DNA from 2 places in the Ruania suaedae genome. Region 1 is predicted to be linked to the other one. Evidence: riboswitches for the same ligand, from Rfam matches in the RefSeq annotation. Region 1 holds a riboswitch; the other holds the start of a gene.
What was found. A riboswitch is a leader RNA that binds a small molecule or an ion and turns the genes downstream of it on or off. The one in region 1 is predicted to bind thiamine pyrophosphate.
Positions count from the first base shown of each region.

Region 2: another riboswitch for thiamine pyrophosphate. It lies ahead of LQF12_RS14920 (thiamine ABC transporter substrate-binding protein); the one in region 1 lies ahead of LQF12_RS03135 (YkoF family thiamine/hydroxymethylpyrimidine-binding protein).

Region 1 covers NZ_CP088018.1:682,123-689,659, forward strand. Annotated here, with positions in the region: gene LQF12_RS03115 (NCS2 family permease) at 1-627, shown strand, start outside; gene LQF12_RS03120 (HNH endonuclease signature motif containing protein) at 763-2,289, shown strand; gene LQF12_RS03125 (MarR family winged helix-turn-helix transcriptional regulator) at 2,402-2,845, shown strand; gene LQF12_RS03130 (MFS transporter) at 2,842-4,296, shown strand; TPP riboswitch at 4,348-4,459, shown strand; gene LQF12_RS03135 (YkoF family thiamine/hydroxymethylpyrimidine-binding protein) at 4,517-5,155, shown strand; gene LQF12_RS03140 (ECF transporter S component) at 5,152-5,808, shown strand; gene LQF12_RS03145 (ABC transporter ATP-binding protein) at 5,810-7,492, shown strand; gene LQF12_RS03150 (energy-coupling factor transporter transmembrane component T family protein) at 7,489-7,537, shown strand, end outside.
Region 2 covers NZ_CP088018.1:3,211,467-3,219,003, forward strand. Annotated here, with positions in the region: gene LQF12_RS14915 (ABC transporter permease) at 1-417, opposite strand, end outside; gene LQF12_RS14920 (thiamine ABC transporter substrate-binding protein) at 414-1,526, opposite strand; TPP riboswitch at 1,553-1,657, opposite strand; gene LQF12_RS14925 (DUF4235 domain-containing protein) at 1,737-1,991, shown strand; gene mnhG (monovalent cation/H(+) antiporter subunit G) at 2,003-2,359, opposite strand; gene LQF12_RS14935 (MrpF/PhaF family protein) at 2,356-2,733, opposite strand; gene LQF12_RS14940 (Na+/H+ antiporter subunit E) at 2,730-3,311, opposite strand; gene LQF12_RS14945 (Na+/H+ antiporter subunit D) at 3,308-4,882, opposite strand; gene LQF12_RS14950 (Na(+)/H(+) antiporter subunit C) at 4,879-5,412, opposite strand; gene LQF12_RS14955 (Na+/H+ antiporter subunit A) at 5,421-7,537, opposite strand, start outside.

The DNA of each region.
Region 1 (7,537 bases):
CTGGGCTCCTTCGAGAAGATCAGCGCCGTGACCGTGGTGCTGCTGGTGTTCTCGCTGCTGCTCGCGGACTTCTTCGACACCATGGGCACGATGGTGGCGGTGGGCAGCGAGGGGAAGCTGCTGGACTCGGAGGGCCACCCCTACGGCACGCGCCGCATCCTGGTGGTCGACTCCCTCGCCGCCGTGGCCGGTGGCGCCGGGTCGGTCTCCTCCAACACCTCCTACATCGAGTCCGCTGCCGGCGTGGGCGATGGCGCGCGGACGGGCCTGGCCTCGGTGGTGACCGGCGTGGCGTTCCTGCTCGCCACCTTCTTCGCGCCGGTGGTGGACATGGTCCCCTACGAGGCGGCCACGCCGGCACTGGTGGTGGTCGGGTTCCTGATGATGACCCAGGTCGGCGGGATCGACTGGACCGACGCCGAGGTCGCTGTTCCCGCGTTCCTGACGATCGTGCTGATGCCGTTCACCTACTCGATCACCGCCGGGATGGGCGCAGGCTTCGTCACCTACGTGGTGATCAAGGTGGCCATGGGTAAGGCCCGCGCCGTGCACCCGTTGATGTGGGTGACGGCCGTGCTGTTCGTCCTGTACTTCGTGCGGGGTCCGCTGCAGGAGCTGGCCGGCTAGCCAGTTGCTGTAGCGGCCTGGTGATCCGGGCCGGGACCGACGGATGTCAGACCCTGGCGAGAAGGTGGGGTCATGTCGTCGAGCGAGTCGGATCAGGGGTTGTCAGGTTGCTCGCGCCCGCGTAGAATAGAACGCATGTTCGACGACGACGGTGAGAGGAGCGGTGTCGTGAGGCACTGCGCTCGCCTGATCGCCGCCCACCAGCGGTTGTCGCTCGCCGAGCAGCTCGCCGGCCAGCTTCCAGGCGGTGTTCTCGTGGACCGGCTGGACCTGCTCGATCTCACGGCGGTCGACGAGGCCACGTTGGTGGAGGTCGTCGCGGCGGCCCGTCGGGTCGAAGCGCATGTGCAGGAGGTCGCCCTGCGTGCGGCTGCGGAACTGGCTGAAAGGCCGGGGATGAACCCGGGGGAGCTGGCAGCGCGCACGGGCGGTCCGAGCGAGGTGGCGGGGGACGAACTTGCGCTCCGCCTGTGCACCTCCGCACGCGCTGGCCACGGGATGGTGCGCCGCGGTCTGGCGCTGCAGCGCACGCTGGGGCGGACGGCGGACGCGCTCAGGTTGGGGCGGCTCGATCTGGCACGGGCTGCCGTGATCGCCGACGGTCTGGTCGAGGTGCCGTGGCAGGTGGCGATGGCGGTCGAGGACGCAGTGATCGAGCGTGCGCCGCGGCGGACCGTGGCGCAGTTGCGTGCGGACGTGGCGAGAGCGCTGATTGCTGTCGACCCGGAGGAGGCAGAGGTCCGGGCCCAGGCACGCCGGGCCGATCGCCGGGTGAGCAGGCCGCAGGCCCTTCCCGACGGCGTCGCGTCCATGCGTCTCGAAGGCCCCGCTGCCGAGGTGCTCGCCCTGGATGTGGCGCTGGAATCGTCGGCGAGGTCGGCGAAGGCTCACGGCGACCCACGCACGATGGATCAGCTGCGATTCGACGCGCTCACCGGTCTCGGATCGCGCGCGCTGGCCACGGGTGTCTTCGGGCCGGCGGACCGCGGCGGTTCGTCCTGGGCCGCCGAGACCGAGGCTACCGAGACCGACGCCGTCGAGGGGTCCTCGACCGAGCGCGAAAGGGATGCCGGTGGGATGGCGCTGGGGGTCATCGGTGGTCGGCGAGCCGATATTCAGGTCGTGGTCACGCTGGACCAGCTGCTCGATGTCGAGGAGCGCGGCAGCCCTGACGGCGGTTCCCCAGCGTCACTCAGCCCGGAGGACGTCCCGACACTCACCGGGTACGGCCCGATCACACCGGCAGCGGCGCGAGCGGTTGCTGCCGGTGGCGTCTGGCGGCGGCTCGTCACCGATCCGGTGAGCCGGACCGTGGTCGACGTCGGGCACGCGCGATATCGACCGCCCGCTCGGATGGCCGAACTGGTTCGGGCCCGGGACGGCACCTGCGTCCGTCCTGGATGTGGCCATCGAGCGCGCTACTGTCAGCTCGATCACACGGTGGCCTTCGATGCGGGTGGTCCGACGAGCGTGACCAATCTCGGTCCGCTCTGCGTACGCGACCATCTCCTCAAGACCCACGGCGATTTCGCCGTCACGCAGCCGGAGTCGGGGGTGTTCGAGTGGATCACGCCGACCGGGCACCGGTATCGGCGCGAACGGGACGGTGCCACCACCGGGGTGGGTATCGCGCGATCACCCGCGGGCGATCCGCCGTTCTGACACTCTGCCTGCCTCTGCTTGTCGTCGTGCTCCTAGTTCCCGCTCGCCGGAGCGCTGCCAGATGAATCCCGCAGCCTTTACTTACCCAAACTAACGAGTTACGATGGTTGCGATGGGCAACGAACGTGGGTGCGCTCCCCGGCCTCCCGGTGGCCTCGCCTCCCGACTGCGGACGACGCTGCTGCGGACCTCCCGCAAATTGCGCGCCGAGCACGCCGGGCAGCTGTCCGAGGCGCACCGGTCCATGCTCGGGAACGTGGTCACGAACGGTCCGCTCACCCCGGGGGAGCTGGCGGCGCGCGAGCACGTCCAGCCGCCCTCGATGAGTCGGATGATCCGCACTCTCGAGGAGGCGGGACTCCTGGCCCGCACGACCCACCCCAGTGATGGCCGGCAGGTCCTTGTCACGGCCACGGACGCGGGCAGGGCCTACGTCCGGGAGACCCGCCGCCGCCGGGACGAGTGGCTCTCCCGCCGTCTTGCCGCCCTGACCCCAGCCGAACGGCAGATCCTGTCCGATGCCGAAGAGATCCTGAGGAGGATCACCACCCAGTGAACAGAATGTTCGCCTCGTTGCGCCTGTACAACTACCGACTGTGGTTCGCAGGCGCCCTCGTGGCGAACGTCGGCACCTGGATGCAGCGCATCGCGCAGGACTGGCTCGTCCTCACCGAGCTCTCCGACGACTCCGGTACCGCCGTCGGTATCGTCACCGGACTTCAGTTCGTCCCATCGGTCCTCCTCACTCCCTACGCCGGTGTGCTCGCCGACCGGCTGGACAAGCGCACACTGCTGCTGGTCACGCAGGGCGCGATGGGCGTGCTGGCGGCCGCTCTGGGTGCACTTGTGCTGAGCGGTCAGGCCGAGCTGTGGCACGTCTACGTTTTCGCCCTGCTGCTGGGGATCGCCAGCGCCTTCGACGTCCCGGCCCGGCAGACCTTCGTCGCCGAGCTGGTCCCCGTGGACGGGCTGCCGAACGCGGTCGCCCTCAACAGCGCCTCCTTCAACGCAGCCCGCATGATCGGCCCCGGGGTCGCCGGACTGCTGATCGCCGTGGTGGGGCCGGGATGGGTCTTCCTCATCAACGCGGCCTCCTTCGCGGCCACGATCGTGGCGATGCTCGCCATGCGCGCGAGCGACCTACGCCGCGTGCCCCGCACCCCTCGCGCACGGGGACAGCTGCGAGCCGGCTTCGCCTACGTGCGCCACCGCAGTGACATCGTCCTCATCATGATCGTGGTGTTCGTGGTCGGCGGAATCGGCCTGAACTTCCAGCTCACCTCGGCGGTGATGGCCAGGGTGGAGTTCGGTCGTGATGCCGGCGAGTACGGGATCCTCGGATCGATCCTCGCGGTGGGCTCGCTGGCCGGTGCGCTGATGGCGGCCCGCCGCAGACGCCCGCGCGTGCGGATGGTCATCCTGGCAGCCTTCGGCTACGCGGCCTCGGCGACGCTGCTGGCGCTCGCACCCACCTACGAGCTGTTCGCCCTCGCCTGTATCCCGGCCGGGTTCTGCTCGTTGACGATGCTCACCTCGGCGAACGCCGCCATCCAGATCAGCACCGACCCTGCCTTCCGAGGCCGGGTGATGAGCCTGTACGTGGTGGTGCTCTTCGCGGGCAACCCGATCGGCTCGCCCCTGGTGGGATGGATCGCCGACGCCTGGGGACCGCGCTGGTCGATCGGGGTCGGTGCCATCGCCGCCTTCGTCGTCGCGGCCGCTGCCGCGGTCTGGGCGAGCCGGTCCTGGGACGTGGAGGTGCGGTACCGGATCGGTGCGCGCCCGCGCCTGCAGCTGACGAATGCCGGCGAACGAGCCGCCGCGGAGAGCATGAGCGTCAGCGCCACCGAACGCACCGGCGAGAGTGCCGACCAGGCCACCGACGAGAGCACCGACGAGGACGGCGCCGAGCCGTCGCCCGAGCAGCCCCCGCCGGACCGCACGGCGGCGCCCCGCAGCCGCTGGCCCCGGCGCCGCTCGGCCCGCCTCGGTCCGTACCGCCCCTGAGCCATCGCGGCCGGGTGTGGCTGGTGGCCCCGGGGGAGTAGGGTGTGCGGTGACAAGCCCCCGGGGAGCGCGTAGGCGCTGAGAGTGTGGTCGGTACACCGGCCGCAGACCCGCGGAACCTGACCCGGTTCGCACCGGCGTAGGGAGTAGGGCAGCACAGTGGCAGGCGCAGCGCACCCGTGCGCGGTGGTTGCCCACTGCGTCCTCCGGGGACCCATCGATGAAGGGACCCCTGATGCCCGCGAGCGACACCCCGGCCCCCACCCCCGACGCCTACGGCGTCGGCGCCCGCTTCTCGTTGCACCCGATGACCGATCGCTTCGTGGAGGTGATCCTGGGGGCGCTCGACACCGCCGACTCCACCGGTCTCGATCTCACCACCGACGACGTATCCACCCACGTCCGCGGCCGGGAGGATCGCATCCTGGCCTACCTCACCGAGGCGATCGCCCACGCCGGCCGCACCGGTGTGCACACCGTCGCCCACGTGCTGCTCTCCCGGGGGTGCCCGGGCGAGGTCGCCTGCGAGATCGCCGACGGCGCAGCGTACGCCCCTCAGGTCCCCGCCCGACTGCCCGCCACGGGCGTGCAGGCCAGCGCCCACTGGGCGCTCTACCCGCTGGACGACAGCCACGAGGCTGATCACATGGCCGGCATCTACGCCGCGATCGAGCACGCCCAGGACCTCGGCGTGTTCACCGGCTCCGAGCACTACGTCACCCGGCTCGACGGTGATCTGGCCGACGTGCTCGGCGCCGTCGCCGCCGGCTGGTTGCTCGTGGGGGAGAAGGTGCGGCACGTGACCACCCACGTCACCGTGTCCCTGAACTCCCCGACCGCCCAGGCAGGCGCCCGATGAGCGCCCGCGGGGGCGGCCGCACGGCCGGACGGCGTCCGATCACGCTGCACGACCTCGTCCTGCTGGCGGTGCTGGCGGTGGTCTTCGGCTTCCTGTACTGGGCTCTGGTGCAGTTGTGGGGCTGGCTGCAGGTGGCCATGGGCCCGTTCGGAGACCTGGCGCAGAACGTGCTCGTCGGTGGCTGGATGGTGGTGGCGCCGCTCGCGATCTACATCGTCCGCAAACCGGGAACGGGCATCGTGGTGGAGATCGTGGCCTCGATCGTCGAGGTGGTCTTCCTCGCCTCCCCGGTCGGGCCGATGCTGATCCTGGTCGGCTTCATCCAGGGTGCCGGCGCGGAGGTCGCCTTCGCGGCGACCCGCTATCGCCGGTACGGCTGGTGGGTCTTCATCGCCTCGGGGATCACTGCCGCACTGGCCAACCTGGCCCTCGGCATGGTCCGGTTCGGTTGGCTCGGGCAGGACTTCTTCGCCCTGCGGCTGGGCTTCCAGCTCGCCTCCGGCATCATCCTGTGCGGACTGCTCGCCAAGCTGATCGGCGATGCGCTGCTGCGCACCGGGGTGCTGGACAACTATGCGATCGGCCGGGCGGCGCGGGAGGCCGAGCACGCCACCCGCGCAGCCGCAGCCCAGTCCGGACCGGGCGACGCCTGACGTGGTCGTGCACCTGCGCGGCGCCGGCATCCACTACCCCCGCGCCGAGGCCCCCGTGCTCACCGCGGTCGACCTGGACCTCGCGGCCGGCGAGCGGTTGCTCGTGCTGGGCCGGTCCGGGACCGGCAAGAGCTCGCTGCTGCGTGCGCTCGCCGGTGTGGTCCCCGGCACGATCGAGGCGGATGTGACCGGCAGCTGGCAGGTGTGCGGCCACGACCCCCGGGTGACGCCGGTGCCGGAGCTGGCCATGCAGGTCGCGACCCTGACACAGGACCCGGCTGACCAGCTGTGCCTGCCCACTGTGATCGACGAGGTGGGCTTCGCGCTGGAGAACCGGGCCGTGCCGCCCGAGCAGATCCTCCCGCGGGTCCGTGCGGCCCTCGCTGCGGTCGGTGCCTCCCACCTGGCGGGCCGTCGTACCAGCGAGCTCTCCGGCGGCGAGGGCCAGCGCGTGGCCCTCGCCGCGGCGCTCGTGGCCGGGCCCGAGCTGATGCTCCTCGACGAGCCGACGGCGCTGCTCGACCCGGTCTCGGCGCGCGAGGTGGGAAGGCTGCTGTCGGACCTGCCCGGGGCGAGCCTGCTGATCGAGCACCGCCTCGACGAGCTGGGCGCCCTCCCGGAGCGCAGCCTCCTGCTGGGACCCGACGGAGCCGTGGCTGCGGTGGGGCCCACTGCGGAGCTGCTTCTCGACGAGAACGTCGCCGGGACCGGGACCTGGGTGCCGGCAGGGGTGGAGGTGGCCCGCGCCCTGCGCCGCCTCACCGGCGCGAACACCGCCGGGCAGGCGGCAATCACCGGAGCCTCGCTCGATACAGACCTGCCGGCGCTGGACGCCGCGCTGGCCTCCGCCTCCCACCGGCCCACCTCCCACCGGCCCGCCCGGGAGCCGGGGCAGGTGCTGGTCACCGGCGACGGCGTCTCGGTCCGGCGCGGCGAGCGCGAGGTGGTCCGCGGGGTGGACCTGCAGGTGCGCGCCGGGACCATCACGGCCGTGCTGGGCACTAACGGTTCGGGCAAGAGCACCTTGCTGCTGGGCCTGGCCGGGCTGCTCCCGGCCACCGGCGTCCATGGCGCGGGAAGCGTCGGGATGGTCTTCCAGAACCCGGAGCACCAGTTCCTGGCGCGCTCGGCCTGGGCCGAGATCGAGCTCGGTCTGCGCGGCGACCCAGCGGCCGGGCCGAGCGCCGGTGAGGCCGATGGGCTCGAGGTGCTGCGCCGCTACGGCCTCGCCCACGTCGCCGAGCGCGATCCGTTCCGGCTCTCCGGCGGTCAGCAACGCCGACTCTCCCTGGCCGCGATGACGGCGATGGGCGACGACGTGCTCCTCGCCGACGAGCCCACCTTCGGCCAGGACCGGCGCACCACCCTCGCCGTCGCCGACCAGCTGCGCGGGATCGCCGAGCGCGGTGGCGCGGTCGTGCTGGTCAGTCATGACCTACGGCTGGTGGCCTCGCTCGCCGATCAGGTGCTGCTGCTCGACGGCGGCCGGCCCGTGGCCACCGGCCCCACCGCCGAGGTGCTCACCGACGCGGTGCTCGCGCGGGCAGGCCTGCGGCTGCCGCCGCTGCTGCAGGCGTGGGCCGGAGCCGGTGGGGATCCGCACCGCCTCCCGGTGATGTTGGACGCCCTCGACGAGCTGGCGCTCGAGGCGAGCGATGGCGGTGCCGTGGGGGTGGGCCCGTGACCACCCCTGCGTTCGGACGTCCTCTCCCGGTCGACTCGCTGCTGC
Region 2 (7,537 bases), 1.0 Mb from region 1:
CAGGATGATCGCCGTGAACGTGCCGTCGAGGCCGAGGAAGCCGAGGGGGCCCGAGTCGGCGAGCAGCGTGCGGAAGGCCACGCCCACGACGACGGTGGGCAGCACGAACGGGACCGTCACCACCGCGCGCACGAGCCGCTGACCCCGGAAGGTGCAGCGATAGAGCACGTAGGCCGCGGGGATGCCGAGCAGAACCGATCCCGCGGTCCCGAGCAGCGCCTGGGTGAGGGTGAGGCGGACGATGCGCCAGGTCCGGGGACGGGAGAAGACCTCCGCGAACCCGCCCAGGTCGAGCCCGCCGCCGGTGACGAAGCCGCGGGTGATCAGCGAGACGACCGGGTAGGCGAAGAAGACGCCCAGGAAGGCCAGCGGGAGGCCGGCGGCCAGGCCCCAGATCCACCAGCGCGCAACCCTCACCCGATGACCGCTGCCGTCCACGCCTCGATCCACTCGTCACGGTGGGCGTCGATCTCCTCGGGAGCGACCTCGTGCGGATCCTCGGCCAGGGGCGCGAACTGCGTCCAGGCCTCGGGCAGCTCCACCTGGTCATCGACGGGATAGACGTACATCTGCTCCGGGATGTCGGCCTGCACCGGCTCCGAGAGCAGGAAGTCGATGAACGCCTGCCCGCCCTCGGGGTTGGCGGCACCGGCGATGACCCCGGCGTACTCGACCTGCCGGAAGCAGGTCTCGAGCAGCGCACCGGTGGGCGCCTCGCCCTCGGCGGTGTCCTCGCTCACCTCGAACGCCGGCGAGGTCGAGTAGGACAGCACGATCGGGCGGTCACCTTCCCCGGTGGAGCCGGAGAAGTCCACCGAGTAGGCATCCGACCAGCCGTCGACCACCTTCAGACCGTTGTCGGCCAGCTCCTCCCAGTACTCGAGCCAGCCCTCCTCGCCGAACGCCCCGACGGTGGCGAGCAGGAAGGCCAGGCCGGGGGAGGACGTCGCCGGGTTGGTGACCACCAGCAGATCGGCGTACTGCTCCTCGAGCAGGTCCTCGAAGTTCTCCGGCTCGGGGATGCCCGCCTCGGCGAACCAGTCGTGGTCGACGTTGAGGCAGACGTCGCCGATGTCGATGGGGGTCAGCGCCTCGGAGCCCTCGACCAGGTACTGCTCGGCGCTCGCCGGCAGCGCCGGCGAGGTGTGGTCAGCGAAGACCTCGGATCCGATCGCACGGCCGGCGAAGGAGTTGTCCACGCCGTAGGCGACGTCCCCGAGCGGGGAGTCGGCGGTGAGGATCAGCTGGTTGACGAGCGCGCCGCCGTCACCGGGGGCACTGAGCTCGACGGTGTAGCCGCTCTCGGCCTCGAAGTCGGCGAGGAGCTCGTCGGAGAGGCTGAAGGAGTCATGGGTGACCACCTGCACCACGCCACCCGCCTGGGCTCCCTCCTCCGACTCCGTCTCGGATCCGCCGGCGCCGATCACCGAGCAGCCCGTCAGTGCGGCGATCCCCGTGACGGTGGCCAGCGCCCTGAGCGCGGTGGTCGTCGGTGTCGCGGCACGCCGGCCGATGCGGTCGTTCATGTGTCCTCCTCGGATCAAAGGAGGGGTGAGAGAGATGCTCGACTTCCTTCGCCGGTGCTAACCGGAGCAGGTTCGAGGGTCTGCGGTGATCCGCACTCTCAGCGCCACGCGGCGCTCCCCTGTCGTGGCGCTCACGCTACACCGCTGGACGGGCCCGGCCGCGACGGCGGGGATAGGGTGACACAGAGCACCCGATCTCAGGAGACGAAGATGAACGTCCAGAAGCTGGTCACCACGGCCGCTGCCGTCGCCGCCGGGCTGGCCGCGAACAAGTTGCTCGGCGCCTCGTGGAAGAAGATCACCGGCCACGAGCCCCCCGACAACAACCCCGAGGCCGACGAGATCAGCATCGGTGAGCTCGTCGTCTTCGCGGCTGTCAGCGGCGCGCTGATCGCGTTCGCCCGGACTTTCGCCGCACGCGGCACCGCGAAGTGGCTGGGTTCGTCGCAGCTGTCCAAGGACTGAGGACTGCTCCGCTAGGAGTCCTCGCGTGATTGCGCCCGGTCCAGATCCTCGGTGAACTCGTCGGCCATGAGCAGATCCGACCTGATCTTCCCGGTCCGGTAGCCGGCTCGCGCCACCATGTGCGCGGCCACCGGCGCCGTGATGAGCTGGAAGACGACGACCAGGACCACCTTCCAGGTGACCTCGCTCGAGCCCAGACCGACGGCAAGGCCGGTCATCAGCAGGATGAGACCGAGTACCTGAGGCTTGGTGGCGGCGTGCATCCGCGAGAGAAGGTCGGGAAACCGGACGATGCCGATCGCGGCCACCAACGTCAGCGAGCATCCGCCGATCATGCAGATCGACGTGATCACCTGGGCGAGGGTCATGGCGCCCTCCGCTCATCTGCCTCGTCCTGGGCATCGGTGCCCCCGGTCAGCTGGGCACGCTCGCGGGCCTCGACCTCCGCGACCTCGGCAGGGGTGAGGATCCGCCGCTCGTCCTCCGGCTCGACGGCAGCGAAACGGGCCAGGGTCACCGACCCGACGAAGCCGACCAGCGCGAAGACCGTCAGCACCAGCACCACGTCCTCCCGGCCGTACCAGATCGCGACGAGCGAGAGACAGGCGACGAGCACGGCCACCAGGACGTCCAGGGCGATCACCCGGTCGAGCATGCTCGGCCCTCGCTCCACCCGGATCACCACCAGCACCGCGGCCACGGTGAGCAGCACGCCACAGATCCCCACCACGATCGGGCTCATCGGTTCGCCTCCTTCGTCGCCGAGCGCTTCCAGGGCCGCGGCGCGATCCCGGCAATAGCGATATCGGCATCGGTCGCCAGCGCATGCATCACCCGGCGCTCCTGGGAGAGGACGCTGGCGCGGGCCCTCTCCAGCGCGCCCGGCTGCGACACGTCCAGCACGTGCAGGTAGAGCATTCCGGTCAGGCGGTGCGCCTCCACGACCAGGGTGCCCGGGACGAGAGAGGTCAGCTCCGCGGTCAGGGTGAGGACCAGATCGGACTCCGAACGCAGTTGCACCCGGATCACGGCCCCGCGCGGGTTCTGTCGCACCCGCAGCACCCGCACGGCCACCGCGATCGACGCGCGCACGATGTCAGCGAGCAGGCGCACGAGCAGAGCCACCGTCCCGATCACTGACCATCGGCCTGCGAAACCGACCTTCGGCATCGGGAAGATCACCAACAACAGCGCGCTGACGACCAGGCCGGAGAGCACGTTCGCCGGTGTCACACCGCCCCACAGCAGCACCCAGACGATCGTCATCCAGACGGCCATCGGCCACTGGCTGAGCCTCTCCCACTTCCCGGACGCGCTCATCGCTCGCCCCCACTGCCCGACGTGGCACCTTCAGCGGCATCGGAGTCCTGGGAGTCAGAGGACTCCCCCTCACCGCGGTCCCCGGTCACCAGCACGGCATCGATGTAGAGGGTCCGGGCGCGTAGGTCGCGTGCCGCCGCGTCGGTGTAGGCGTACAGCGGGCCGCCGACGAAGGCCAGCAGCACGCCCACCGACACCAGGGCAGCCGCCGGGCCGACCATGGCGCGCGGAGAGGTCGTCACCGGCAGCTCCTGCGGGGCCTCCTGCCAGAACGCCTTGTTCCAGGCCTTCACCACGGCGTAGAGCGTGAGCAACGAAGTACAGAGCCCGACGACGACCCCCGCCACCGCCAGCGCGCTGCCATCGGCGAGGCCCGCCTGGAGGAGACCGGCCTTGCCGAGGAAGCCGGACATCGGCGGGATGCCGGCAAGGTTCATCGACGCGACGAAGAAGAGGATGCCGAGCACCGGCGCAACCTTCGCGAGGGATCCGAGGCGCTCCAGGGAGGTGCTCCCGCCGCGGCGCTCGATCAGGCCCGCGATGAGGAACAAGGCGGTCTGGACGGTGATGTGGTGCGCGACGTAGAAGATCGCGGCGGACAACCCTGGCCCGCTGGCCAGTGAGATCCCGAAGATCATGTAGCCGATGTGGCTGACCAGCGTGAACGAGAGCAGGCGTTTGATGTCGTCCTGCGCCACGGCGCCGGCGATGCCCACCACCATCGTCAGCACCGCGGCCACCATCAGCACCTGGTCGAGGGCACCATCGACGAACAGGAGGGTCTGGGTGCGGATGATGGCGTAGACCCCGACCTTGGTGAGCAGGCCGGCGAACACCGCGGTCACCGGCGCGGGAGCGGTCGGGTAGGAGTCGGGCAGCCAGGCCGAGAGCGGGAAGAGCGCGGCCTTGATCGCGAACGCCACCACCAGCATGATCTGCAGGACCGTCTGGAGCCCGGGGTCGACGTCCCGGAGCCGCTCGGAGAGCTGGGCGAGGTTGAGGGTACCCACCGCGGCGTAGATCAACGCGATGGCGACGAGGAAGATGATCGAGGACAGCAGCGAGACGACGACGTAGATCGCACCGGCGCGAATCCGCTCGGCCGTCCCCCCGAGGGTGAGCAGCACGAAGCTGGCCGCGAGCAGCACCTCGAAGCCGACGTAAAGATTGAACAGGTCACCGGAGAGGAAGGCCGTGGCCACACCGGCCGCCAGCACCAGGTAGGTGGGGTGATAGATCGCCACAGGGGCGCCGCGCTGCCCATCCGCGAGGCCCTGGGCGAGGGAGTACGCCAGCACGCCGAGCAGTACGACCGCCGAGACGACGAGCATCAGCGCCGAGAGCCGGTCTGCCACCAAGCCGATCCCGACCGGCACCGCCCATCCGCCGACGTTCATGACCTGCGGGCCTTGGGTGTGGGTGACGAAGATCAGCGCCACCGAGACCACCAGCACCGCCGTGATCGCGCTGACGGAGATGATGCCCTGGGCGCGGTTGTGCCGGGCGACCGCCAGGGCGAGCCCGGCCGCGACCATCGGGATCACGACCGGCAGTGCGACGAGCCAGCTCATGGGCGCTCACCTCGATCGGTGCCCGCCGGACCGCCGTCGTCGGAGCGACCGGGCCCGCCCAGTCCGCCGGAGCCGGAGGTGTCCCGCTGCTCCTCGGTCTCGTCGCGAGCCTCGGCCGCCTCGGTGGCGAGGTCGGTCCCGACGTCGTCAGCGCGCGAGTCGAGCTCGGCGCGTGCCGCTCGCTGGGCCACGCGCCGGTCCTCCAGGTCGTCCTGGACCTCGTCGTGCCCGTGCAGCTGCCAGGACCGGTAGGCCATGGCGAGCACGAACGCCGTCAGGGCGAGGTTGATCACGATGGCGGTCAGCACCATGAACTGCGTCAGCGGGTCGCTCATGCGCTCGGGCTCGGTGGTACCGATCAGGGGCGGTCCACCGGCGGCGCCACCGGCGATGAGGAACAGCACGTTGACGCCGTTGCTGATCAGCGTCACGCCGATGACCACGCGGGAGAGGCTGCGTTCGAGCACCAGGTACACACCGGTGCCCACCAGTACCCCGACCACGACGACAAGCGCGAGGGAGGGAGTCATGTCGATGCTCACGCACGGCCTCCTTCGCTCGGGACGGGATCGGCGTCGTCGGTGGTGGCGCGGGGCGAGTCGTGTGCGATGTCCGGCTGGACGGCCCCGGAGGCCTCACCCTGACGGTCGATCTCGGATCCGAGGGATCGCAGCACATCCAGCATCAGGCCCACCACCAGCAGGAAGACGCCGATGTCGAAGAACAGGGAGGTCACCAGATGCAGTTCGCCGAGGATCCCCAGATCGAGGTCGATCGCCACCGACTGCAGGACCGTGCCGCCGAAGAACAGCGGAACGGCCCCCACCCCGGCGGACAGGAACAGTCCCGACCCCAGCAGCAGCCCGGGCAGGATCGGGGCGGCCTCGCCGAGCTCGTACCGGCCCCCGGCGAGGTAGCGCACCGTGAGCGCGACGCCGACGACCAGACCGGCCACGAAGCCGCCACCGGGGGCGTTGTGACCGGAGAGCAGGAGGAAGACCGCGAAGAGCAGCATGGTGTGGAAGAGCAACCGGGTCGCCACCTCGAGGATGACCGACCGGCGGGCGAGTGGGATCGCGGCCCCCGCAGGCAGCCAGGTGCGCGAGCGCTGCCCGGGGTCACCGTTCACGCGAGCGGTGGGCAGGCTCGGACGGCGGTCACGGATGCGATCCACCTGGCCGGAGCGGGCACGGACGAAGACCAGCGAGGCCACACCGGTGGCAGCGGCGAGCAGCACGGCGATCTCGCCCATGGTGTCCCACGCGCGGGTGTCGACCAGGGCGACATTGACGATGTTGCGTCCGTAGCCGTACTCGTACACCTCGTCCGGGAACAGCACGGAGACCGGATCCACCGTGCGAACGTTCGGGATGATGAGCGCCAGCGCCATCGTCATGATCGCTACACCCGCGGCGAGTACCGCGCGCCACCAGCGGCTGCGTTTGAGGGGCCGGTTGGAGAAGTAGGCGGGCAGACGTCGCAGCACCAGGATGAACACCACCAGCGCGATCGTCTCCACCAGCGCCTGCGTCAGCGCCAGGTCCGGCGCCCCGTGCAGCGCGAACAAGACCACCACCCCGTACCCGGTGATCCCCATCAGCACGACGGCCTTGAGGCGGCGCCGGGCGCGAGCGGTCAGGATCGCACCGAGCACGATGACCCCGGCCAGCAAGGCCTGGGCGGGAACGTCGAACGCTCGGACCGGGCCGATACCGGCGCCGGACCCGATCAGCGCGATCGAGACGGCACCGACAGTGACAAGCAGGATCGTGCCCAGGTAGACCGGTAGGGAACCACGCTGAGTGTAGGAGGTGACGGCCACGGCGCCCCGGTCCAGGCGACGCATCATGGTCCGGTAGAGCCGGTCGGAGTCGGGAGCCAGGGACACGGCCCCCTGGAGTCGCTCCACCGGGTGGCGCGCCGCGAACAGGCCGGCACCGGCGGCGATCACGACAATCGTGAGCAGCAGCGCCGGCCCGATCCCTCCCCAGAGCGTGAGGTGCCCCGGCTCCCCGGCCGGGTAGGTGCCGGCGTAGCGCTCGAACAGCCGCTCCCCGAGGCCGGGCACCAACCCGGTGGCGAGCCCCAGGACGGCCAGCACCACGCCGGGCACGAACAGTCCGGGCGCCTCGCGGTCGAGCCTGGTCTCCTCCACCCCGGGCTTGCGCGCGAAGGCGCCCCACAGGAAACGCATGCCGTAGGCGAAGGTCAGGACGGACCCGGCCACGACGACGGCGAGCACGGCGATCTCGTGCGCTCCGACGTCGTGGGTGAGTGCTTCGAGCACGGCCTCCTTGCCGACGTAGCCGGCGAACGGCGGCAACCCGACCATCGAGAAGGTGGCGAGGAAACCGGGCACGGCCGCCCAGCGCAGGTTGCGACCGAGGCCGGAGAGGTGGCGCAGGTCGCGCGTGCCGGCGGCGGCGTCGATGACACCGACGGTGAGGAACAGGGCGGCCTTGAACATCGCGTGCGCGCCGATGAGGGCCAGGCCGGCGAGTGCGACCGCCTGGTGGGGCTGCCCGACGAGCAGGATGAGGAAGCCGAGCTGGCTGACCGTGCCGAAGGCGAGCAGCAGCTTGAGGTCGTGCTGCTTGAGGGAGCGGTAGCCGCCGATGAGCATCGTGACCGAGCCGCTGACCAGGATGATCCAGC